DNA from 3 places in the Streptomyces sp. R818 genome. Region 2 is predicted to be linked to each of the others. Evidence: riboswitches for the same ligand, from Rfam matches in the RefSeq annotation. Region 2 holds a riboswitch; each other region holds the start of a gene.
What was found. A riboswitch is a leader RNA that binds a small molecule or an ion and turns the genes downstream of it on or off. The one in region 2 is predicted to bind cyclic di-AMP.
Positions count from the first base shown of each region.

Region 1: another riboswitch for cyclic di-AMP. It lies ahead of N5I75_RS26385 (M23 family metallopeptidase); the one in region 2 lies ahead of N5I75_RS17560 (transglycosylase family protein).
Region 3: another riboswitch for cyclic di-AMP. It lies ahead of N5I75_RS26485 (M23 family metallopeptidase); the one in region 2 lies ahead of N5I75_RS17560 (transglycosylase family protein).

Region 1 covers NZ_JAOCNE010000011.1:377,683-385,337, forward strand. The annotation lists gene ispG (flavodoxin-dependent (E)-4-hydroxy-3-methylbut-2-enyl-diphosphate synthase) at 1-199, shown strand, start outside; gene dxs (1-deoxy-D-xylulose-5-phosphate synthase) at 249-2,156, shown strand; gene N5I75_RS26365 (aspartate aminotransferase family protein) at 2,153-3,538, shown strand; gene N5I75_RS26370 (helix-turn-helix domain-containing protein) at 3,628-4,263, shown strand; gene N5I75_RS26375 (DUF6126 family protein) at 4,265-4,396, shown strand; gene N5I75_RS26380 (tyrosine-protein phosphatase) at 4,406-5,203, opposite strand; cyclic di-AMP (ydaO/yuaA leader) riboswitch at 5,522-5,708, shown strand; partial or broken gene N5I75_RS26385 (M23 family metallopeptidase) at 5,714-6,468, shown strand; gene N5I75_RS26390 (SGNH/GDSL hydrolase family protein) at 6,645-7,451, shown strand; partial or broken gene N5I75_RS26395 (MBL fold metallo-hydrolase) at 7,473-7,655, shown strand, end outside.
Region 2 covers NZ_JAOCNE010000006.1:259,799-267,453, forward strand. The annotation lists gene N5I75_RS17550 (cytochrome P450 family protein) at 1-311, shown strand, start outside; gene N5I75_RS17555 (transglycosylase family protein) at 479-1,567, shown strand; cyclic di-AMP (ydaO/yuaA leader) riboswitch at 1,749-1,895, shown strand; gene N5I75_RS17560 (transglycosylase family protein) at 1,900-2,607, shown strand; gene eno (phosphopyruvate hydratase) at 2,866-4,146, shown strand; gene N5I75_RS17570 (FtsB family cell division protein) at 4,256-4,750, shown strand; gene N5I75_RS17575 (DUF501 domain-containing protein) at 4,790-5,422, shown strand; gene N5I75_RS17580 (Ppx/GppA phosphatase family protein) at 5,419-6,363, shown strand; gene N5I75_RS17585 (NAD(P)/FAD-dependent oxidoreductase) at 6,813-7,655, shown strand, end outside.
Region 3 covers NZ_JAOCNE010000012.1:25,914-33,568, reverse strand. The annotation lists gene N5I75_RS26520 (chaplin) at 35-601, opposite strand; gene N5I75_RS26515 (chaplin) at 717-950, opposite strand; gene N5I75_RS26510 (rodlin) at 1,123-1,527, opposite strand; gene N5I75_RS26505 (rodlin) at 1,737-2,141, shown strand; gene N5I75_RS26500 (hypothetical protein) at 2,271-2,558, opposite strand; tRNA gene N5I75_RS26495 (tRNA-Met) at 2,644-2,717, shown strand; gene N5I75_RS26490 (PP2C family protein-serine/threonine phosphatase) at 2,893-3,993, shown strand; cyclic di-AMP (ydaO/yuaA leader) riboswitch at 4,173-4,331, shown strand; gene N5I75_RS26485 (M23 family metallopeptidase) at 4,343-5,377, shown strand; gene N5I75_RS26480 (aldo/keto reductase) at 5,426-6,379, shown strand; gene N5I75_RS26475 (PrsW family intramembrane metalloprotease) at 6,423-7,655, opposite strand, start outside.

The DNA.
Region 1 (7,655 bases), on a different contig from region 2:
TCCCGGCGAAGCCCGCGAGGCCGACCTCGGCGTCGCCTCCGGCAACGGCAAGGGCCAGATCTTCGTCAAGGGCGAGGTCATCAAGGTCGTCCCCGAGTCGAAGATCGTCGAGACGCTGATCGAGGAGGCGATGAAGATCGCCGAGCAGATGGAGAAGGACGGCGTCGCGTCGGGTACGCCCGGCGTCACCGTGAGCTGAGTCCGTGCATGCGGAATCCGTGCATTCGGAACGGGAAGGGGGCTCGAACGTGACGATTCTGGAGACGATCCGGGGGCCGCGCGACCTGAAGGCGCTGAGCGAGGAAGAGCTCGGCGAACTGGCTGCCGAGATCAGGGAGTTCCTGGTCCACGCGGTCGCCAGGACCGGCGGCCACCTCGGACCCAACCTGGGCGTGGTGGAGCTGACCATCGCACTGCACCGGGTCTTCGAGTCGCCCGTCGACAAGCTGGTCTGGGACACCGGCCACCAGAGCTACGTGCACAAACTCCTGACAGGACGGCAGGACTTCTCCAAGCTGCGCGGCAAGGGCGGCCTCTCCGGCTACCCCTCGCGCGAGGAGTCCGAGCACGACATCGTCGAGAACAGCCACGCCTCCACCGCCCTCGGCTGGGCCGACGGCCTCGCCAAGGCGCGCCAGGTCCAGGGGGAGCGCGGCCACGTCGTCGCCGTCATCGGCGACGGCGCGCTCACCGGCGGCATGGCCTGGGAGGCGCTCAACAACATCGCCGCCGCCAAGGACCGCCCGCTGATCATTGTCGTCAACGACAACGAGCGCAGTTACGCGCCCACCATCGGCGGCCTCGCCAACCACCTGGCCACCCTGCGCACCACCGACGGCTACGAGAGGGTCCTCGCCTGGGGCAAGGACGTCCTCCTGCGCACGCCCGTGGTCGGCCCCACGGTGTACGAGTCCCTGCACGGCGCGAAGAAGGGGTTCAAGGACGCGTTCAACCCGCAGGGCATGTTCGAGGACCTCGGCCTGAAGTACGTGGGGCCGATCGACGGGCACGACGTGGGCGCCATGGAGTCCGCGCTGCGCCGTGCCAAGCGCTTCCACGGCCCCGTCCTCGTGCACTGCCTGACCGAGAAGGGCCGCGGCTACGAGCCCGCGCTCGCCGACGACGCCGACCGCTTCCACACCGTCGGCGTCATGGACCCGCTGACCTGCGAACCGCTCGCCCCCTCCAACGGTCCGTCCTGGACCTCGGTCTTCGGCGAGGAGATCGCGAGGATCGGCCGGGAGCGCGAGGACGTCGTCGCGATCACCGCGGCCATGCTGCACCCGGTGGGCCTGACGAAGTTCGCGCAGGAGTTCCCGGGCCGCGTCTGGGACGTCGGGATCGCCGAGCAGCACGCCGCCGTCTCCGCCGCGGGGCTCGCGACGGGCGGCCTGCACCCGGTGGTCGCCGTCTACGCGACCTTCCTCAACCGCGCCTTCGACCAGCTCCTCATGGACGTCGCCCTGCACCGCTGCGGCGTCACCTTCGTGCTCGACCGGGCCGGGGTGACCGGCGTCGACGGCGCCTCGCACAACGGCATGTGGGACATGTCCGTCCTCCAGGTCGTCCCCGGCCTGCGGATCGCCGCGCCGCGCGACGCCGACCAGCTCCGCGCGCAGCTGCGCGAGGCCGTCGCCGTCGACGACGCCCCGACCCTGCTGCGCTTCCCCAAGGAGTCCGTGGGGGCGCCGGTGCCCGCCGTCGACCGGGTCGGCGGCATCGACGTCCTGCACCGGGCCGAGCACGCGCGCGTGCTGCTCGTCTCCGTCGGCGTGATGGCCCCGGTCAGCCTCCGGGCCGCCGAACTCCTCGAAGCGCGCGGCATCGCCTGCACGGTCGTGGACCCCCGGTGGGTCAAGCCGGTCGACCCGGACCTCGCGCCGCTCGCCGCCGCGCACGACCTCGTCGCCGTCGTCGAGGACAACTCCCGTGCGGCGGGCGTCGGTTCGGCCGTCGCGCTCGCTCTCGGCGACGCCGACGTCGACGTGCCCGTACGGCGGTTCGGCATACCCGAGCAGTTCCTGGGCCACGCGAAACGGGGCGAGGTGCTCGCGGACATCGGCCTGACCCCGGTCGAGATCGCCGGTCGCATCAGTACGAGCTTGAACCCGAAGGCCAGCACGTCAGCACAGGCCGGCAAGGAGAACCACGTATGACCAAGGAGTTCGACCTCGGCAAGCTCCTCGCCGAGCGCGGCGGCGAACGGTACGAGCTGCACACCAGGCACCTCAACCACCAGCTGCCGAAGATGCTCCACACCATCGGCTTCGACAAGGTGTACGAGCGGGCCGAAGGCGCGCACTTCTGGGACGCGGACGGCAACGACTACCTGGACATGCTCGCCGGGTTCGGCGTCATGGGCCTCGGCCGCCACCACCCGGTCGTGCGCAAGGCGCTGCACGACGTGCTCGACGCCTCGCTCGCCGACCTCACCCGGTTCGACTGCCAGCCGCTGCCCGGCCTGCTCGCCGAGAAGCTGCTCACCCACAGCCCGCACCTGGACCGCGTCTTCTTCGGCAACAGCGGCACCGAGGCGGTCGAGACCGCGCTCAAGTTCGCCCGCTACGCCACCGGCAAGCCGCGCGTCCTGTACTGCGCGCACGCCTTCCACGGCCTGACCACGGGATCGCTCTCGGTCAACGGCGAGGACGGCTTCCGCGACGGGTTCGCGCCGCTGCTGCCCGACACGGCCGTGCCGCTCGGCGACCTCGACGCCCTGGCGAAGGAGCTGAAGAAGGGCGATGTCGCCGGGCTCATCGTCGAGCCGATCCAGGGCAAGGGCGTGCACGAGGCACCGCCCGGCTACCTGCGCGCCGCACAGGAGCTGCTCCACAAGCACAAGGCGCTGCTCATCGCCGACGAGGTGCAGACCGGGCTCGGCCGCACCGGCGACTTCTACGCCTACCAGCACGAGGACGGCGTCGAGCCCGACCTCGTCTGCGTGGCGAAGGCGCTCTCCGGCGGCTATGTGCCCGTCGGCGCGACCATCGGCAAGGACTGGATCTTCAAGAAGGTCTACTCGTCCATGGACCGCGTCCTGGTCCACTCCGCGAGCTTCGGCGCCAACGCGCAGGCCATGGCGGCGGGCCTCGCCGTCCTCTCCGTCATGGAGGACGAGGAGACGGTGGCCCACGCGCGCGTGATGGGCGAACTGCTCGCCGCCAAGCTCACCGCGCTGATCGACCGGTACGAGCTGCTGAGCGACGTGCGCGGGCGCGGCCTCATGATCGGCATCGAGTTCGGCCGGCCCAAGTCGCTCAAGCTGCGCAGCCGCTGGGCCATGCTCCAGGCCGCGCGCAAGGGCCTGTTCGCGCAGATGGTGGTCGTGCCGCTGCTCCAGAAGCACCGCATCCTGACGCAGGTCTCCGGCGACCACCTCGAAGTGATCAAGCTGATCCCGCCACTGGTGATCGACGAGGCCGACGTCGACCGCTTCGTGGAGGCGTTCACGGCTGTGATGGACGACGCGCACAGCGGCGGTGGCCTGATGTGGGACTTCGGCAGGACACTGATCAAGCAGGCGGTCGCCAACAGGTAGCCGGTGCCCTGCACGGTCTGTTTCAAAGGCGAGTTTGTCTCTGAGGCAAGAAATTTGCCTCTCGGGCAGGGCTCTGGCTCAATCGGAGTATGAGCCCTGCCCTGCCGGAGGAGGCTCCGGCCCCCGCCGAGCTGCCCGCCGTCGCACCCCAGCTGCGCGCCCTGCGCCGCCGCGCGGCCCTCACCCTGGAGGCCGCCGCCCGCTCCGCGGGGCTCTCACCCGCGCATCTGTCCCGCCTGGAGACGGGCCGGCGCCAGCCGTCGCTGCCGATGCTGCTCGCGCTCGCCCGCATCTACGGTACGACGGTCTCCGAACTCCTGGGCGAGACCCCCGCCGACCGTGACGCCGTGGTCCGTGCCGACGCCATGGAGGCCACCGAGGCCGGCGGCTGGACCTACTTCCAGGCCGGTTCCCCGGGGCGCGGCATGCAGGCCCTGCGGGTCCACGTGCCGTACGGCTCGCAGGGCGACATCGTCCGCGTCCACCCCGGCGAGGAGTGGCTCTACGCCCTCGAAGGCCGGCTCGACCTGCGCCTCGGCGACACGTCCTACCGGCTGGAACCCGGTGACAGCGCCCACTTCGACTCGCTCACCCCGCACCGGATCGCCGCCGCGGACCGGGGCGGGGCCGAGCTCCTCTTCGTCCACACCCTGTTGCAGAGCCCCACCGCCGCGCTGTGCCTCGGCCCGGCGGCCGGCCCGACCCGAGAGGCCCGAGAGGTCTGACATGGCTGAGAACCGGAACATCGAGGACAAGCTGCCCCGCGGCATCTGGGTGCGGGTCCTCGTCTACGTCTTCGCGGGCCACGCCCTGGCCGCCTTCATCTACATGCTCTTCACGCTGGGCGCGAACCAGTAGGGGCTCTTCTCAGTCGAGGAGGCGCTCGCGCAGCCGGTCGCGGTCGGCCGCGCCGAACCCGAGCCCCTCCTCGAAGTAGCGGTCCGTCGTGCCCCAGGTCTCCTCGATGGTCTCGAACGCCGCGCGCAGATAGTCGGCGCGGGCGTCGAAGAGCGGGCCGAGCAGCTCCATGACCTCGGGGGAGTAGGTGTCGGCCGTGGTGCCGCTGCGCCGCACCTTGTAGCGGCGGTGCTTGGCGTTCGACTCCAGGTAGTCCGCCTCGATGGCGTCCCGCTCGACGCCGACCGCGAGCAGTGTCACGGCGATCGACAGACCCGCGCGGTCCTTGCCCGCCGCGCAGTGCATGAGCGCGGGCACGCTGTCCTCGGCGAGCGCGTGCAGGACGCGGCTGTGCTCGGCGGTGCGCCCGGAGATGATCGCGCGGTACGAGGTGATCATGCGATTGGCCGCGCGGCCCTCGGAGAGCAGGGAACGCAGCTGGTCTATGTTCCCGTCGCGCACCATCTTCCAGAACTCGGCGCCGTCCGCCGGGTCGGTCAGCGGCAGGTTCACATTGCGCACGCCGGGCAGTTCGACGTCGGCGCCGTCGAGGCGCCGGTCCGCGTCGTTGCGGAAGTCGAAGATTGTGTGCAGGTTCAGCCCGGCGAGGAACGCGGCGTCCTCGGCGGTGGCGTGGGCGAGGTGGCCGCTGCGGTAGAGCACACCCGGACGCACGCGCCGGCCGTCCACGGTCGGAAGGCCGCCCACGTCACGGAAGTTGCGCACTCCGGTCAGCTCGGGCTCGGTGGACGGGACGTGCTGCGTCACGGGGGCTCCTCCCGGGTCGAATGCGCCCGCGTTGCTCGTGTCAGCGGGCGCCGGTCAGACGATACGACACGGCCCGCGAGGCACACCCCGACGGGAAGGGTGAGCAGGCTCATAACCGTGACCGTCCGTGGCGATCAACCGGCATTGCATTCTGCGGAATTCCTAAGCGGCGCAACGGCGGAAAAGGTCCCCCATTGACGCTGGGTGACACAGGAAACCCTTAGACGATCAAGAAATCGGGCCCTCCGGCGAATTCGCTGTTTGTCGCCGCCTTTGCCACTGCATTACGGTCACCATTCACTCCGGACGGAACGCCTAATCCTGCCGCCGCCCGGATTCCCGTACAACGACCCGTGACGGCAGGAGCGGGGGACCCACAGGCAGAACGCCGCCAGGGAATTCCCCCATGCGGCTAGGGGTGAAGCCGTGTCCCGTGCACCGGGGCGCGGCCGGGCAGCTCCAGCCCGAACCCGACAGCTCACCTCGTAGGCGACGGAGAGGAAGACCGGCATGCCCGCTCAGGGAAAGCACCGTCGCTCGAAGACCCAGCGCATCACCCGCGCCGCCGCCGTCGTCTCGGCCGGCGGGGCCGCGCTCGCCCTGCCGCTGATCGGCGCCGCCGGCGCCCACGCGGCGACCGGCGACACCACCGCGCAGACCTACACGGTCAAGTCCGGTGACACGCTCTCCAAGATCGCCGACGTGCAGAAGGTCGACGGCGGCTGGAAGAAGCTGTACGAGGCCAACAAGAGCGTCGTCGGCTCGGACGCGAACCGCATCAAGCCCGGCATGAAGCTCACGCTGAACGGCGCCGGGCAGAAGGCCTCCACCACGACCGCCACGAGCACGACCACGAACAGCTCCGGCTGGGTCAAGCCCGTCGACGGCTCGACCGGCACGGCCTACCACGCCTCCGGCTCGATGTGGTCCAGCGGCTACCACACCGGCACCGACTTCGTCGTGCCCACCGGCACCGCCATCAAGGCCGTCGGCCCGGGCACCGTCGTCTCGGCCGGCTGGGACGGCGCGTACGGCAACGAGGTCGTCATCCAGCACGCCGACGGCCACTACTCGCAGTACGCCCACATGTCGTCCCTCGGCGTCTCCGCCGGCAGACCGTGACCGCCGGCCAGCAGATCGGCCTGTCCGGCTCGACCGGCAACGTCACCGGGCCGCACCTGCACTTCGAGATCCGCACGTCCCCGAACTACGGCTCCGACGTGGACCCGGTCGCCTACCTGCGCGGCCACGGCGTCAGCATCTGACACCACCGCACCTGCGTGTTCTTCGGCGCCCGGGGTTATTCCCCGGGCGCCGAGTGTGTTTTCTCACCCCTCGTCAACCCCTGGTTACGATCGCGTAGGTCACACCCGAAGGTGAAAGATGTGTGGTCGTGGCAAACGAATCGAGAGCACTCAGCGGCGGAACGGTCAGCGCGACGATCAGCGGAGCGGCCGGCGGAACGATTCGGTCCTTCGCGGCCGTGGGGGACAGCTTCACCGAGGGCGTCGGCGACCCCGGCCCCGACGGGTCCTTCGTCGGGTGGGCCGACCGGCTCGCCGTCCTCCTCGACGACCGCGTTCCCGAGGACACCTTCAGTTACGCGAACCTCGCCGTACGCGGCAAACTCATCGACCAGATCGTCGCCGACCAGGTCCCGAAGGCCGTCGAGCTCGCCCCGGACCTCGTCACGATCGTCGCGGGCGGCAACGACATCATCCGGCCCGGCACCGACCCGGACGACGTGGCCGAGCGGTTCGAGAAGGCCGTCGCCCGGCTCGCCGACGCCGCCGGGACCGTCATGGTCGCCACCGGCTTCGACACCCGCGACGTGGCCGTCCTCAAGCACCTGCGCGGCAAGATCGCCACGTACAACATGCACGTACGCGCCATCGCCGACCGCTACGGCTGCCCCGTGCTCGACCTGTGGTCCCTCAAGTCCGTGCAGGACCGCAGGGCCTGGGACGAGGACCGTCTGCACCTCTCCGCCGAGGGCCACACCCGCGTCGCCCTGCGCGCCGCCCAGGCGCTCGGCCTCGACGTGCCCGCCGACCCCGAGCAGGCGTGGCCGCTCCTCCCGCCGCGCGGCACGTTCGCGGTGCGCCGCGACGACATCCACTGGGCCCGCGAGTTCCTGGTGCCGTGGATCGGGCGCAGGCTGCGCGGCGAGTCCTCCGGGGACCGCGTGACGGCCAAGGGCTTCCTGGACCCGCACCTCATCAAGGCGCATCTGGAGTCCGCCTCCTGACCTCCGTGCCCGCGGCACATAATGGAACACCCTGATCGATCAACGGGAGGCGCTGTGCCACGTTCCCTGACTCCCGGGCTGCGCTCCCTGCAGCCCGCAGCCTTCGGCGCCGAGGCCACGGGCGCCCGCCTTGCACGGATCCGCAGGTCGCCGAATTTCGCCGACGGGCAGTTCCAGAACCCGGAGGGCACCCGCACCAAGCCC
Region 2 (7,655 bases):
ACCCGGTTCTCGTCGTCCTCGCCGCCGCCGACCGCGACCCGGCGCGGTTCGCGGAGCCCGACACGCTCGACCTCTCCCGCCGCGACAACCAGCACCTCGGCTACGGCCACGGCATCCACTACTGCCTCGGCGCGCCCCTCGCCCGCCTGGAGGGACAGGCCGCCCTGGCAACGCTCCTGACGCGTCTTCCGGACCTCCGGCTCGCCGAGGACCCGGCCGAACTGCGCTGGCGCGGCGGGCTCATCATGCGCGGACTGCGCACGCTGCCAGTGCAGTTCACCCCCGAGCGCACCCGGGCGCACACCCACTGAACCTGACAGTTTCTCAACTTCGTGACTTTCACGTGATCTACGCTGCATCGACTTGTGACAAGCGTTCGAGTCCCGCTACGTTCACCAGTCATCGCGACACAGGCACAACCGGCACCACTCCCGCCACTCCTGTCGCGTGCTGCATCAGTCTCGCGAAAGGCAACCGCATGCTCTCCGGGAACGGTCGTCACCGTCGCCCTCGTCAGGCCCCCGCTCTGGTCGTCGCCGCCGGTGTCACCGGCAGCGCCATCGCGATCCCGCTGCTCGCGGCGACCGGCGCGAACGCCGCCTCCGCCACCACCTGGGACAAGCTCGCCGAGTGCGAGTCCGGCGGGCAGTGGAGCCTCGACGCGGGGGACGGCTACTACGGCGGACTGCAGGTGTCGCAGGAGACGTGGGAGCAGTACGGGGGCCTCGACTACGCCCCGAGCGCCGACGAGGCCAGCAGATCGCAGCAGATAGCCGTCGCCGAGAAGGCGCTCCAGGCCAAGGGGCCCGGCGTCTGGCCGAGCTGCTCCCTCGTGGCCGGTCTGACGCAGAGCGACGACGCGGCCGAGGTGGACCCGGGGGTGAGCGCCTCGCCGCGCCCGTCCGGCCTCGCCCAGTCGCCGCCGGACGCCTCCGGCTCGGCGCGCTCCTCGGATGCGTCGGCCTCGTCGAGTTCGTCCGGCTCCTCGGACACGTCGGGCTCTTCGGACGCGTCGGACTCCGCAGACTCCTCGGACTCCACAAGAGAGAAGAGTCACCAGGACTCGGGCGCGAGTGACGCGTCCGGCGCCGATGAGTCGAGCGCGGTCGGCGGCGACGGATCCGGCTCCGAGGACGGTGGGACGCCCGCCGCGTCTGACACCCCGTCGGCCGGAGCCACCGCCGATACCCGCGGTGACAAGGCGGGCGACGAGCCGAGCGGCACCGCCGAAGGTGACAACTCGGGCAAGTCCGGCCAGACGGACGCCACTTCCACCGTCGACCCGGACGCGTCCTCCGCCGGCCGCCACCGCGGCGACCGCGCCGCCGACGACACCGCCGTCTCCCGCCAGAGTGAGGGTCGTCACGCCTCCCGCGAGGAAGTCCGCTCCGAGGCCGCGTACACGGTCCGCTCCGGCGACAACCTGACGGACATCGCGGACGCGCAGAACATCGACGGAGGGTGGAATGCCCTCTATGACCTCAACAAGAAGACGGTCGGCGCCGATCCGGACCTCATCCTTCCTGGTCAGAGTCTGGATCTTGGCCTCGAAACGGATGAAAAGTAACTGAAAATTGGGGCGGGTTGAGGCGCCTATGTCCGCTTTTGCGAGAGTGAGACATGAGTCTCAAACACCCTGATCGTCTTTGAAATCGGGCGGATCGACTGCTTAACGTCGTCACCGCTCGCCACAGCGGGCCCCGACGGACGTCACGCCGAATCCTGCCAACGTCCGTACGGGAACAGTCGACGCGTAAGCGCCGTAGGCAGGAGCGGGGGACCCAAGGTAAGTGCCGGGAAACCGGCTTGGGGTTAAGCCGCGCACTAGGTTGCGCGCCGGACACTCACTGGTCCGCACCCGACAGCTCACCTCGTAGGCGTCGGTGAGGGGATTCCTTCATGCTGCTTTCCAGCAAGGGCAAGCACCGCCGCCCGTCCAAGGCCGTCCGTGTCGCCACGCTCGCCGGTGTCGCCGGTGCCGCCGTCGCCGTTCCGCTGATGGGTGCCACGGGCGCCTCCGCCGCCTCCACCTCCGAGTGGGACCAGGTCGCCTCCTGCGAGTCCGGCGGCAACTGGTCGATCAACACCGGCAACGGCTACTACGGCGGTCTGCAGTTCTCCGCCTCGACGTGGGCCGCGTACGGAGGCACCGCCTACGCGTCCTCCGCCGACCAGGCGTCCAAGGCGCAGCAGATATCGGTCGCCGAGAAGGTCCTCGCCTCGCAGGGCAAGGGTGCCTGGCCGAGCTGCGGTGTGGGCCTGTCCGGCGCCTCCACCGGCAACTCCGCTCCGGTCGAGTCGCAGTCCTCGCAGCAGCCGCAGCAGCAGGAGCGCTCGGAGTCCTCGACGACGACCCGCTCGCAGCCGCGTCAGCAGCCGCAGCAGCAGGCTCAGCCGCAGCAGGAGACCAAGAAGGACACCGTCACCACCCCGACCGGCAAGAAGGTCGAGAAGGGCGACGGCGAGTACAAGGTCGTCACCGGCGACACCCTCAGCAAGATCGCCGAGGCGCACGGCACCAACTGGCAGAAGGTGTTCAAGCTCAACAAGGACATCGTCGCCGACGCCGACCTGATCTACCCGGGTCAGCAGCTGCACCTCAAGTAAGACCCTTGGAGCACGACGACTCGGCATCGGCGGATGCCGGGCCGGCGCTCGCAACGGCCGCTCGCTCCGGCGACCCCCGTTCCGCCGCATCTGCGCGGCGGAACGGGGGTCGCCGTCTTTGTTCCGTTAAGAAACATTTCGCTATCGGCGTTGTCCACAACACGGGCGGTCGACTGGCTGATGCCCCTGGGCCGGTTAGGCTCAGGGTGCGGGCCACGCCGTCCGCACAGTTGTGTCACATCCCAGAAGGAGATGCTCGTGCCGTCCATCGACGTCGTCGTAGCCCGGGAAATCCTGGACTCCCGAGGCAACCCCACGGTCGAGGTCGAGGTCGGCCTCGACGACGGCAGCACGGGTCGTGCTGCTGTCCCGTCGGGCGCCTCCACCGGTGCCTTCGAGGCCATCGAACTCCGTGACGGTGACCCCAACCGTTACCAGGGCAAGGGCGTCGAGAAGGCCGTCCTCGCCGTCATCGAGCAGATCGGCCCGGAGCTGGTCGGCTACGACGCCACCGAGCAGCGCCTGATCGACCAGGCGATGTTCGACCTGGACGCCACCGACAACAAGGGCTCGCTCGGCGCCAACGCCATCCTGGGCGTCTCCCTCGCCGTCGCGCACGCCGCGTCCGAGGCCAGCGACCTGCCGCTCTTCCGCTACCTGGGCGGTCCGAACGCGCACCTGCTGCCCGTCCCGATGATGAACATCCTGAACGGCGGGTCGCACGCCGACTCCAACGTCGACATCCAGGAGTTCATGATCGCCCCGATCGGCGCGGAGTCCTTCTCCGAGGCGCTGCGCTGGGGCACCGAGGTCTACCACACCCTCAAGAAGGTGCTGAAGACCAAGGGCCTGTCCACCGGCCTCGGCGACGAGGGCGGCTTCGCCCCGAACCTGGAGTCGAACCGCGCCGCGCTCGACCTCATCCTCGAGGCGATCAAGGAGGCCGGTTACGTCCCCGGCCAGCAGGTCGCGCTCGCGCTCGACGTCGCCGCCTCCGAGTTCTACAAGGACGGCGTGTACGAGTTCGAGGGCAAGCAGCGCTCGGCCGCCGAGATGACCGAGTACTACGCCGAGCTGGTCGACGCGTACCCGCTCGTCTCCATCGAGGACCCGCTGTTCGAGGACGACTGGGCCGGCTGGAACACCATCACCGAGAAGCTCGGCGACAAGGTGCAGCTCGTCGGCGACGACCTGTTCGTCACCAACCCGGAGCGCCTGGCCCGCGGCATCGAGGAGAACTCGGCCAACGCCCTGCTCGTCAAGGTCAACCAGATCGGTTCGCTGACCGAGACCCTGGACGCCGTCGAGCTGGCCCAGCGCAACGGCTTCAAGTGCATGATGTCGCACCGCTCCGGTGAGACCGAGGACGTCACCATCGCCGACCTCGCCGTCGCCACCAACTGCGGTCAGATCAAGACCGGCGCCCCGGCCCGCTCCGAGCGCGTCGCCAAGTACAACCAGCTCCTGCGCATCGAGGAGATCCTGGACGACGCGGCGGTCTACGCCGGCCGCTCGGCCTTCCCCCGCTTCAAGGGCTGACCGTCCCCGGCGCCGCAGTTCCGTACGTCCCCGCACTCGGTCCCGTACCGTGTGCGGGGACGTACGCACGTAGGCAGCCGGACGGCTGGAACGGGGAGGCGACAGGCGAATGCCGGGAAAGGTACGGAGCAGAGGCCAGAGCGATTCGGCCCGCTTCTCCACCGCCACCCGCCTGCGCGTGCTCGGCGAGCAGACGGCCGAGCGCGTCTACCGCTCGCAGAACAAGCGCCAGGCCCGCCGCTCCCGGCTCACCGGGCGCGCGGCCCTGCTCGCCCTCGTCGTCTGCACCCTCGTGGTCGCCCTCGCCTACCCGATGAGGCAGTACGTGTCCCAGCGCGGCGAGATCGCGGACCTGCAGCGCAAGCAGCAGGAGGCGAAGGACCGCGTCGAGCGGCTGCGCGACGAGAAGGCGCGCTGGCAGGACGACGCGTACGCCGAGCAGCGGATCCGCGAGCGGCTGCACATGGTCATGCCCGGGGAGACCGGGTACGTGGTGCCCGACCCGCGCGCCACCGAGGACGGCCGGGACGAGCAGGGCGCGGCCGACCGCCCCTGGTACTCGAACGTCTGGGACGGCGTCGACAAGGCCGACCGCGCGAACTGACCACCACCGTCACCCCGCCCCACAAAGTGAAAGACAGGCATGGAAACGCCCCCGCCCCAGACCGAGCCCACCGCGCCCACGGACGCCGACATCCACGCGTTCAAGGAGCAGCTAGGCCGCCCGCCGCGCGGCCTGCGGGCCATCGCGCACCGCTGCCCCTGCGGCAACCCGGACGTCGTCGAGACGGCGCCGCGCCTGGAGGACGGCACGCCGTTCCCGACGACGTACTACCTGACGTGCCCGCGCGCGGCGTCCGCCATCGGCACCCTTGAGGCCAACGGCGTGATGAAGGAGATGACGGAGCGGCTCGCGACCGACCCGGAGCTCGCGCGCCAGTACCGGGCCGCGCACGAGGACTACCTCGCCCGCCGTGACGCCATCGAGGTCCTGGAGAACTTCCCGAGCGCGGGCGGCATGCCGGACCGCGTGAAGTGCCTGCACGTGCTCGTGGCGCACTCGCTGGCGGCCGGTCCGGGGGTGAACCCGCTGGGCGACGAGGCGATCGAGATGCTGCCGGAGTGGTGGCGGAAGGGCCCGTGCGTGACGCCCTGCGGTCTGCCCGAGGGTGACGCGTGGGAGGTGGACGCCTCCGAGGACGGCTCCGGACACTTCGCCTTCCGCCCCCTGGACTCCGGCGCGGAGCCCGGTGCCGCTGAGCGGGAGGGCAAGTGACCAGGGTCGCCGCCGTCGACTGCGGTACGAACTCCATCCGGCTGCTCGTCGCGGACGCGAACCCGGAGACGGGTGAACTCGTCGACCTGGACCGGCGCATGACGATCGTCCGGCTCGGCCAGGGCGTCGACAAGACGGGCCGGCTCGCGCCCGAGGCCCTCGACCGGACGTTCGCGGCGTGCCGCGAGTACGCCGAAGTGATCAAGGAGCACGGGGCCGAGCGCGTCCGCTTCGTCGCCACGAGCGCGTCCCGCGACGCCTCGAACCGGGACGACTTCGTCCGCGGCGTCCTGGACATCCTGGGCGTCGAGCCCGAGGTGATCACCGGGGAGCAGGAGGCGGCGTTCTCCTTCACGGGTGCGACGAAGGAGCTGACGGGCCGGGCCGACCTGGACACGCCGTTCCTGGTGGTGGACATCGGCGGCGGCTCGACGGAGTTCGTGGTCGGCGACGAGGCGGTGCGCGCCGCGCACTCCGTCGACATCGGCTGCGTACGGATGACCGAGCGGCACTTGGTCGCCGAGGACGGCACGGTCACCGATCCGCCGGCCGCCGCGCAGGTCGAGGCGGTCCGCGAGGACGTCGTGGCGGCCCTGGACCGGGTGGCGGAGCTGGTCCCGCTGGCCGAGGCCCGCACCCTCGTCGGCCTGGCCGGTTCGGTGACGACGGTGGCGGCGCTCGCGCTCGGCCTCACCGAGTACGACTCGGCCGCGATCCACCACTCCCGCGTCTCCTACGAGAAGGTCGCCGAGCTGACGGACTGGCTGCTGACGTCCACGCACGACCAGCGCGCCCTGCACCCGGTGATCCACCCCGGCCGCGTCGACGTGATCGCCTCGGGCGCGCTCGTCCTGCGTCTGATCATGGAGCGGACCGGCGCCCGCGAGGTGGTCGTGAGCGAACACGACATTCTGGACGGCATCGCCTGGTCGCTCGCCTGACAGCAATGCCCCTCCAGGGTCCCCGCAGCGCCTTCGAATGATCACGCCTGAGCGTGCCGCGCCCCGTCTGAGCATGGTGGAAGGGGGTCGCGACACGCTCTTCGCGTGCCTCGGCCACAAAGTTCGTGAAGTTCTTCACAAGGAATTCGGCCCTCTTGGGCGCGCTTTGTGGCCCACGGGCCCGTTCGGTGGCGTCCAGGTGGGGTGCCGGGGCTCGTCCGTGGTGTGTCGCGCGTGTTGCGGGAGGGTGAATTCCGGCAGTGGTTCACCGGGTCCGGAAGCTCACCTTTGCTGCTCACGAGGGGTGAGCAACGAGTGGCGGTGAAGTCTGGTTCCCTCCGCCGACCATGACATGGGTCACGTGGGCGGCGAAGTGTAGCAGAGGCACCGTCCGTTCTTGTGAAGGGGCGCACGAGCACCCCCCTCCAACCGGGTGGATACTCGATGGCATGAGCACCACGGAGCGTCCCAGGATCCTCATTGTCGGGGGTGGGTACGTAGGCCTGTACGCGGCGCGACGCATCCTGAAGAAGATGCGTTACGCGGAAGCGACCGTCACGGTCGTCGACCCGCGCTCGTACATGACGTACCAGCCCTTCCTCCCCGAGACCGCCGCCGGCAGCATCTCGCCGCGCAACGTCGTCGTCCCGCTGCGACGCGCTGTGCCGGGAGCCGAGATTCTCACCGGCCGCGTCACCACCATCGACCAGGACCGCAAGGTAGCCACGGTCGCCCCGCTCGTCGGCGAGGCGTACGAGGTGCCCTTCGACTACCTGGTGATCGCGCTCGGCGCGGTCTCCCGCACCTTCCCGACCCCCGGCCTCGCCGAGGTGGGCATCGGTATGAAGGGCGTCGAGGAGGCCATCGGCCTGCGCAACCACGTGCTCGAGCAGCTCGACAAGGCCGAGTCCACGACGGACGAGGAGATCCGCCGCAAGGCGCTCACCTTCGTCTTCGTCGGCGGTGGCTTCGCGGGCGCCGAGACGATCGGCGAGGTCGAGGACATGGCGCGCGACGCCGCCAAGTTCTACAAGAACGTGAAGCGCGAGGACATGCGCTTCATCCTGGTCGACGCCGCCGACAAGGTGCTGCCCGAGGTCGGTCCCGAGCTGGGCGTCTACGGCCGCAAGCACCTGGAGTCCCGCGGCATCGAGGTCTACCTCTCGACGACGATGCCCTCCTGCGTGGACGGTCACGTGGTGCTGAGCAACGGCCTGGAGGCCGACTCCAACACGGTCGTCTGGACCGCCGGTGTGAAGCCGAACCCGGCGCTCGCCCGCTTCGGTCTCCCG
Region 3 (7,655 bases), on a different contig from region 2:
GAAGAGCGCTCAGGCTGCTCTTCCCGGCCCGGCCTCACCGCCGCAGCGCACCGCTCCGGGTCCTGCGGTAGAGGACAGCACCGGCGAGCACGAGCCCGGCCCCGGCGCCCGCGGCGGCCGTCAGGCCCTCCATGGACCCCGACTCGGCGAGCCGCTCCCCGTCCGCCTCCGCACGGACCGCCGTCCCTGGCTCCTCGCGTACGTCCTGTGCCCCCGGCACCGACCTGGGCCGCGACGGCGGCGCGCCCGGAGCCTCCTGCGGCTCGCGGGGCGGCTCGTCCGGCCGCTGCCGCTCCTGGCCCTGGCCCTGCCCCTGACCTTGGCTCTGCTCCTGGCTGCGTTCCTGGCTTCGTTCCTGGCCGGGCGGGGACGGCAGGCCCGGGCGCGCACCGTTCCCGCACGCGTCACCCGTCGCCGGGTTCAGTCCGCCCACCGCGTCGGCCGCATTGCCGCACGCGTTGGCGCCGATGGTGATCGGAATCTGCACCGAATTGCCCGACAGCACACCGGGAGAACCGCTCGCTCGTCCCTGATCGCCCGACTGGGCGAGAGCGCCCGTCGCCGGCACGGACAGAATGCCGGTCGCCGCGACGACCGTCACGGCCCCGATTCTCAGTGCCTGCCTCACTGTTCTTCCTCTCCCGCTTCAATTCGAAGCCGACCCCGGTGCCGGAAGGCACCGGGGTCGGCCGGGTCACACACCGCGCGGTCGAGCGTCAGTCGTTGGCGCAGGGGTTGCCGAAAGCGGGGTTCAGCAGACCGATGACGTCGACGGTGTTGCCGCAGACGTTGACCGGGATGTGGATGGGGGCCTGCACGTTGTTGCCCGAGATGACACCCGGGGAGTTCACGGCCGCACCCTGCGCACCGGCGTCGGCGAACGCCGGGGCGGCGATACCGAAGGCCATGACGGCACCGGCGACGATCGTGACGCTCTTCTTCAAGGACATGCTTTTCTCCTTTTACCGAGGAAGTTTCTGGGACTCCGCGAAGCAAACGAGCCGGCACCGGCTGAGGAAACTGTGCCGACCGGGCGACGAAGCGGAACGGCGCCCGGTAAAAAAGGCCCGAACCGCCCGCGTGCGATACGACGCGGACGGCCCGGGCAGGGTGCGCAGAGACTCAGTGGTTCTGCGTGCCGTTCGAGGAGAGGACCGGGATGTCGTCCAGGATGTGCGACAGCGGCTCGTCGCCCTTCCTCTGCGTCGAGTTCTCGACACACTGCTGGTTCTGCGGAGACGTCAGGATGTCCTGGACGCCGACGTTGACCAGGCCCACGACATTCTGGACGTCCGCCTTGACCGGCAGGCCGACACAGGGCTTGTTCAGCGAACCCTGGACCAGGCTGAGCTGCGGGCTCATGTCGCCGTCGGTCGAGGAGTTGCCGAATGCCTGCTGGGCGCCGTTGCCGCTGGCCGCGGCGGTGCCGTTGTCGTCGCCGTTCGCGAGCGCCGAGGGCGCAGCCGCCACGGACATGCCGACCACGGACACGGCGACCGCGGCTGCGGCCATTGCCTTCTTGAGCATTTTTTTCAGTTCCTTTTCTGACAGGCACCGGTTACTGCGAAAGGAACAACTCCCCGGGCTCCGGATGGTTTCGCAGGTTCACCCGTTGTGCCGAGAGTCTGGCTGTTCGTACGGCATACGTACCGCCATCCGAGTGAATGCGGACAACCAAACCGGCTCGCGCGTAGTTGGTACGGATGCTCTCTGAAACAACTGAAGGGGAATCTCTCATGTTGAAAAAGGCCGTGGCGGCCGCAGCCGTCACCGCGTCTCTCGTCGGCATCTCCGCGGCGGCGGCCCCCCAGGCGCTGGCGAACGGCGACGACAACGGCACCACCGCGTTCAGCGGTAACCACGCGTCGCAGTCGTACGGAAACTCGGCGACGTACGGCAACATGAGCCCGCAGATGGCGCTCATCCAGGGTTCCCTCAACAAGCCCTGCATCGGTCTGCCCGCCAAGGCGGACATCCAGAACGTCGTGGGTCTGGTCAACGTCGGTGTCCAGGACATCCTGACGTCCCCGCAGAACCAGCAGTGCGTCGAGAACTCGTCGCAGCGCAAGGGCGACGAGGCGCTGTCGCACATCCTGGAGGACATTCCGATCCTCTCCAGCAACGGAAACGGCAACGGCTGATCCGCACGCCGCACGCGTTGGGCCGCCCACTTGGGCGGCCCAACTTTGTTGTGGCGCGGACACACCTGAGGGGCGGCTGCGTCAGGCAACCGCCCCTCAGGCGTTTCCGGATATCTGGTGCGGGTGCCGCTACGCGCTGAGCAGGCCGGTGACCGGCGCCACCAGGTCCGTGATCTGGTGCAGCTCGTTCAGCTTGTTCAGCTGGTGGATGCCCTGGAGCTGCTCGGCGGTGCGCGGCACCTCGCGGCGGTGCTCGGCCGGGATGGCCATGGTGGTGACCGCGTCCAGCATCGCGGTCGGGGAGATCATGTTGCCCGCCGCCTGGGGCGTGGTGTCGGCCTGCGCCGCAGGGGCCACGATCGCCGTGGCACCGACGGCGAGGAGGGCAGCGGTGAGGACTCGTCGAGTTGAGGTCATGTCCTCTTAACGCCACTCCCGAGGCGCCGGACACGGGTGCGATTGGCATTCGTCGTCCCTGATGGCGTAGTGTGGTGTTCACCGACGCGGGGTGGAGCAGCTCGGTAGCTCGCTGGGCTCATAACCCAGAGGTCGCAGGTTCAAATCCTGTCCCCGCTACTGAAGGCCGAGGCCGGAATCTTCCGAGATTCCGGCCTCGTTCCGTTTCCCGGCGCGTCCCGCCCCGATTCCGCGGCTGACCCGGACGGAGCAGTACCGGTCGCCCCCCGGCCCCCTCCCCGGGAACCCTTTGGTGAGACGCCGGACAGCGGGCGCGGACGGCAGGAGACACGTGGTGGGGCAGCGAGGAGGGCGGCACAGGCATCCGGCGGACGCCCCCGGCACGCCCTTCTTCCTGCGCATCCTGCCCCTGCTGCTGATCATCGGCGGCGCGGTCTACGAGTACTGCACGCCGTCCGGGTTCGCGGGCTCGCCCCTCTTCAGCGCGGCGCCGCTGGTCGCCGCGCCGTTCTTTTCGCTGGGCAGCACCATCGCGGCCGGGGTCGCCTCGATCGGCGCCATCGTCGCCGTACACCTCCGATACACGGCGTTCCACAGCGGCGTCTGGACGGAGATGGCGACCGTCGCCACCGTCTGCGTCCTGGCCTGTTTCCTCAACCGGATCAAGCGGCGCAGCGACGAGGAGCTGGCGTCCGCGCGGCAGATCGCGGCGGCGGCCCAGTCCGCGGTGCTGCCGCGGCCGGCCGGACGGATCGGCGGCCTCGCCATCGCGGCGCGGTACGAGGCGGCGCAGGCCGACGCGTTCATCGGCGGCGATCTGTACGCGGTGCAGGACACCCCGCACGGCGTACGGATAGTCGTGGGCGACGTCCGCGGCAAGGGCATGGGCGCGGTCGCCGCCGTCGCCGTCGTCATCGGGGCGTTCCGGGAGGCCGCCGAGCAGGAGGACAGCCTGGAGGCGGTCGCCCAGCGCCTGGAGCGGGCGCTGGCCCGGGAGGGGTCGCGGCGGCGCGGCATCGACGACTTCGAGGGGTTCACCACCGCCGTGCTCGCGGAGATCCCGCACGGCGGCGACCTCCTGCGCGTCCTCAACCGCGGCCACCCCGAGCCGATCGTGCTGCACGGCGACGGGCAGGTCCGGGTGATCAGCCCCGCCGAGGCGGCGCTCCCGCTCGGCCTCGGCGAGCTCGGCTCCTGGCCGGACCGGGCGACCGAGGCGGAGTTCCCGCCCGCGGCGACGCTGCTGCTCTACACGGACGGGCTCTCCGAGGCGCGCGACACGAAGGGGGTCTTCTACGATCCGGCGGCCCGGCTCGCCGGACGCGTCTTCCCGGGGCCCGACGAGCTCCTCGTGACGCTCGCCGACGAGGTGCGCCTGCACACCGGGGGCGGCGCCAGCGACGACATGGCGCTGCTCGCCGTACGCCGTCCCTGACCGCTGTTCTTGATCGACATCACCAGGGGTGACCGAACGGCGTCGCTGCGCATAACAATTGACACTACGTCAGAAACTGTCAGGTTTAACGGGGCTAGAACGGCTTGGAATTACTGTCCGCTGTCTATTAACGTTCGATAACGCAGCGCGGTCGTCCCAGCCGTCACAAGCGACGGCTCCGTGCGCACGCGCCTAATCCCGCAAGGGAGCCGGGGAACCACCAACTTGGGGTGAATCAGGCATCGTTCCGACGCTTTCCGGGCGCCGGACCGTGCTCGTAGGAGACCTTCCTGCTCCGAACCCGTCAGCTAACCCGGTAGGCGAGAAGGAAGGAAAGGAGAGCGCCCCCGTGGCGTCGAACCGTCCTGCCCCCGAACTCTCCGGGTACCCCGCCCAGCCGGCCGACGGCGACTACGCCGCCCCGCGCACGAGCTTCGAGGAGTGGAACCCCACCGAGGAGTCCGTCCGCCCCGTCCGCGGCAAGCACCGCGTGGCCCGGCAGCGCGGCGGCCTCGCGCGCAGCTCCACGGTCCTCGGCGTCGGCGTGATCGCCGCCGTCGGCGCGGGCGGCATCGCCACCGCGCAGGGCGGCAAGCCCGCCGTCCAGATATCCATGCCCGACCTCTCGGCGGTCACGGACGCCCTGCCGGAGGCGAAGTCGCTGCCCGGCGTGAGCGCGCTGATGGCCGACGACGCCCCTGCCGAAGCCGCGGAGGCCGCGCCCCTCACCGCCATGAGCGGCGGGCAGTCGGACGCCGGCGAGGCGCTGCGCGCCCGCATCATGCAGCAGGCCGAGACGCAGCAGGACGCCGCCGACGCCAAGGCGCAGGCCGCCGCCGAGGAGGCCGCCGCGAAGAAGGCCGCCGAGGAAGCCGCAGCGAAGCGGGAGAAGGCCGAGGCCAAGGCCGCCGCCGAGAAGAAGAAGGCGGAGGAGGAGGCCAAGAAGAAGGCCGAGGCCGAGCGCCTCGCCAAGCTGGCCAAGAGCTACAAGCTCCCCGTCGCCTCCTACACGCTGACCGGCACCTTCGGACAGCCCGGCTCGCTCTGGTCCTCCGGCTACCACACGGGCCTGGACTTCGCCGCCCCCACCGGCACGCCGATCTACGCCATCCACGGCGGCACCATCACCGAGGCCGGCTGGGCGGGCGCGTACGGCTACCGCACGATCCTCACCCTCGACGACGGCACCGAGCTGTGGTTCTGCCACCAGTCCTCGCTCAACGTCAGCGTCGGCCAGAAGGTCTCCACCGGCGACGTCATCGGCCGCGTCGGCGCCACCGGCAACGTCACCGGCGACCACCTCCACCTGGAGGTCCACCCCGGCGGGGACGCGACCGGCGTCGACCCGGCGGCCTGGCTGCGCGGCAAGGGTCTGGCACTCTGATGCGCGCCTGACGGAACACCCGCTTCCGCAGGGGCGTTGAATGACGGCATGACTTCTTCTCCCCTGCGCAAGCTCGGCGCCTCCGACCTGGAGGTCTTCCCGCTCGCCCTCGGCGGCAACGTGTTCGGCTGGACCGCCGACGAGGCCACCTCCTTCGAGGTGCTCGACGCCTACACCGCCGGCGGCGGCAACTTCATCGACACGGCCGACTCGTACTCCGCCTGGATCGAGGGCAACCACGGCGGCGAGTCGGAGACGATCATCGGCAAGTGGCTCAGGGCGCGGGGCAACCGCGACGACGTCGTCATCGCCACCAAGGTCGCCCGCCACCCCGACTTCAAGGGCCTGCACGCCGCCAACATCAAGGCCGCCGCCGACGCCTCCCTCGGCCGCCTCGGCACCGACCACATCGACCTGTACTACACGCACTTCGACGACGACGAGTCGATCCCCGTCGAGGAGATCATCGGCGCGCTCGACGAGCTGGTGACGGCGGGCAAGGTGCGCGAGATCGCCGTCTCGAACATCTCGCCGGACCGCCTCCAGGAGTCCCTCGACTTCTCCGACCGCGAGGGCGTCGCCCGCTACGTCGCCATCCAGCCGCACTACAACCTCGTCTCCCGCGACACCTACGAGGGCCGCCGCCAGGACATCGCTTCGCGCGCCGGGCTCGCCGCCGTCCCGTACTACGCGCTCGCCTCCGGCTTCCTGACCGGCAAGTACCGGCCCGGCGTCCAGGTGGACAGCCAGCGCGCGGGCGGCGCCGCCAAGCACCTGGAGACCGAGCGCGGCCAGAAGGTCCTCACCGCCCTCGACGAGATCGCGCAGGAGCACGGCGCCGAGATCGCCACCGTCGCCCTGGCCTGGCTCGCCGCGCGGCCCACCGTGGCCGCGCCGATCGCGTCCGCGCGCACGGTCGAGCAGCTGCCCGCGCTGCTCGCGGTGGCGGACCTGACCCTCACGGACGAGGAGATTGCCCGCCTCACGGACGCGTCGGCCTGAGACGTCGGCCTCCGCCCCGGATGCCTCAGTGGCGGTACGGACCTCAGTGGCGGTACGGGGGATACGCGGCGCCGGATGCCATCGGGGCCGCGTACACCGGCGGGCGCCACATGGGGGCGGCGACCTGGGAGGCGTACGCCAGTGCCGCGCGCGCGTAGCCGCGCCGCTCCCACAGCGCGTCGAGCAGCTCCCGCTCCCGTACGGCGAAGTCGGCGCCGGCCCCGCCCTTGCGGGCGCGGTGGCGCAGGAGCGCGAGCGAGGTCGCGTACGCCTCGTACTCGGTGACCGCGCGCTCCGCCTCCTTGCCGCCGTAGTGCGCGGCGAACTCCCTGGCCAGGCGGCGCGCCTTGAGCGAGCCGAGGGCGAAGGGCTCGGGCGGGGCCAGCCACCCCGCGCCCACGTAGAGCACGAGTTCGGTCCGCATGGTGCGCAGTTCGCGGTGGCGCAGGTAGATCGCGAGCCAGGTGACCAGGCCGAAGACCGGAACCATGAAAGCCGCGTACACAGCGAAGAAGCCGTACTCGCCGAAGGACGACGAGCCGTTCCAGAAGGCGTGCATGGCCATGGCGACGAGCAGTCCGGCGAGCGGCAGCAGGATGCGGCGGACCTTGCCGCGCTCGGGTGCGAGGACGGCGGCGATCCCGAAGCCGATGCCGGTCAGCACGGTGAAGAGCGGATGCGCGAAGGGTGACATCACGACGCGGACGAAGAAGGTCGCCGCCGTGACGGAGCTGAGGCCGGGGCCCGTGCCGGTGAGCTGGTCGGTGCCGAAGGCGTTGCCCAGGTAGAGGATGTTCTCGGTGAAGGCGAAGCCGGTCGCGGTGACCCCGGCGATGACGACGCCGTCGACGACGCCGGTGAAGTCCCGTCTGCGGAAGAGGAAGACGAGCAGCACGGCGGCGGCCTTGGCGCTCTCCTCGACTATGGGCGCTATGACGGTGGCGCCGAGGGTGTCGGCGCCGGTCGGGTCGGCGGTGGCGGTCTCTATCCACCGGGTCGCGAAACTGTTCGCCACGATCGCTATCAGGGCCGCCGCGCAGGCCCCCCAGGCGAAGGAGAAGACCAGGTTCCGCCAGGGCCCGGGCTGCACCCGGTCCAGCCAGCGGAACGCGGCTATCAGCAGCGGTACGGGGACCAGGGCCAGACCGAGCCCGACCAGGAACCCTTCGGTGCCGGTCTGCTCGCGGACGAGCGCCGCGATGACGGCGCCGGAGACCGCGAGCAGCGTGGCCAGTGCCGTGGCCCGTACACCTTTCCGTTCCCACCAGCGCGGATG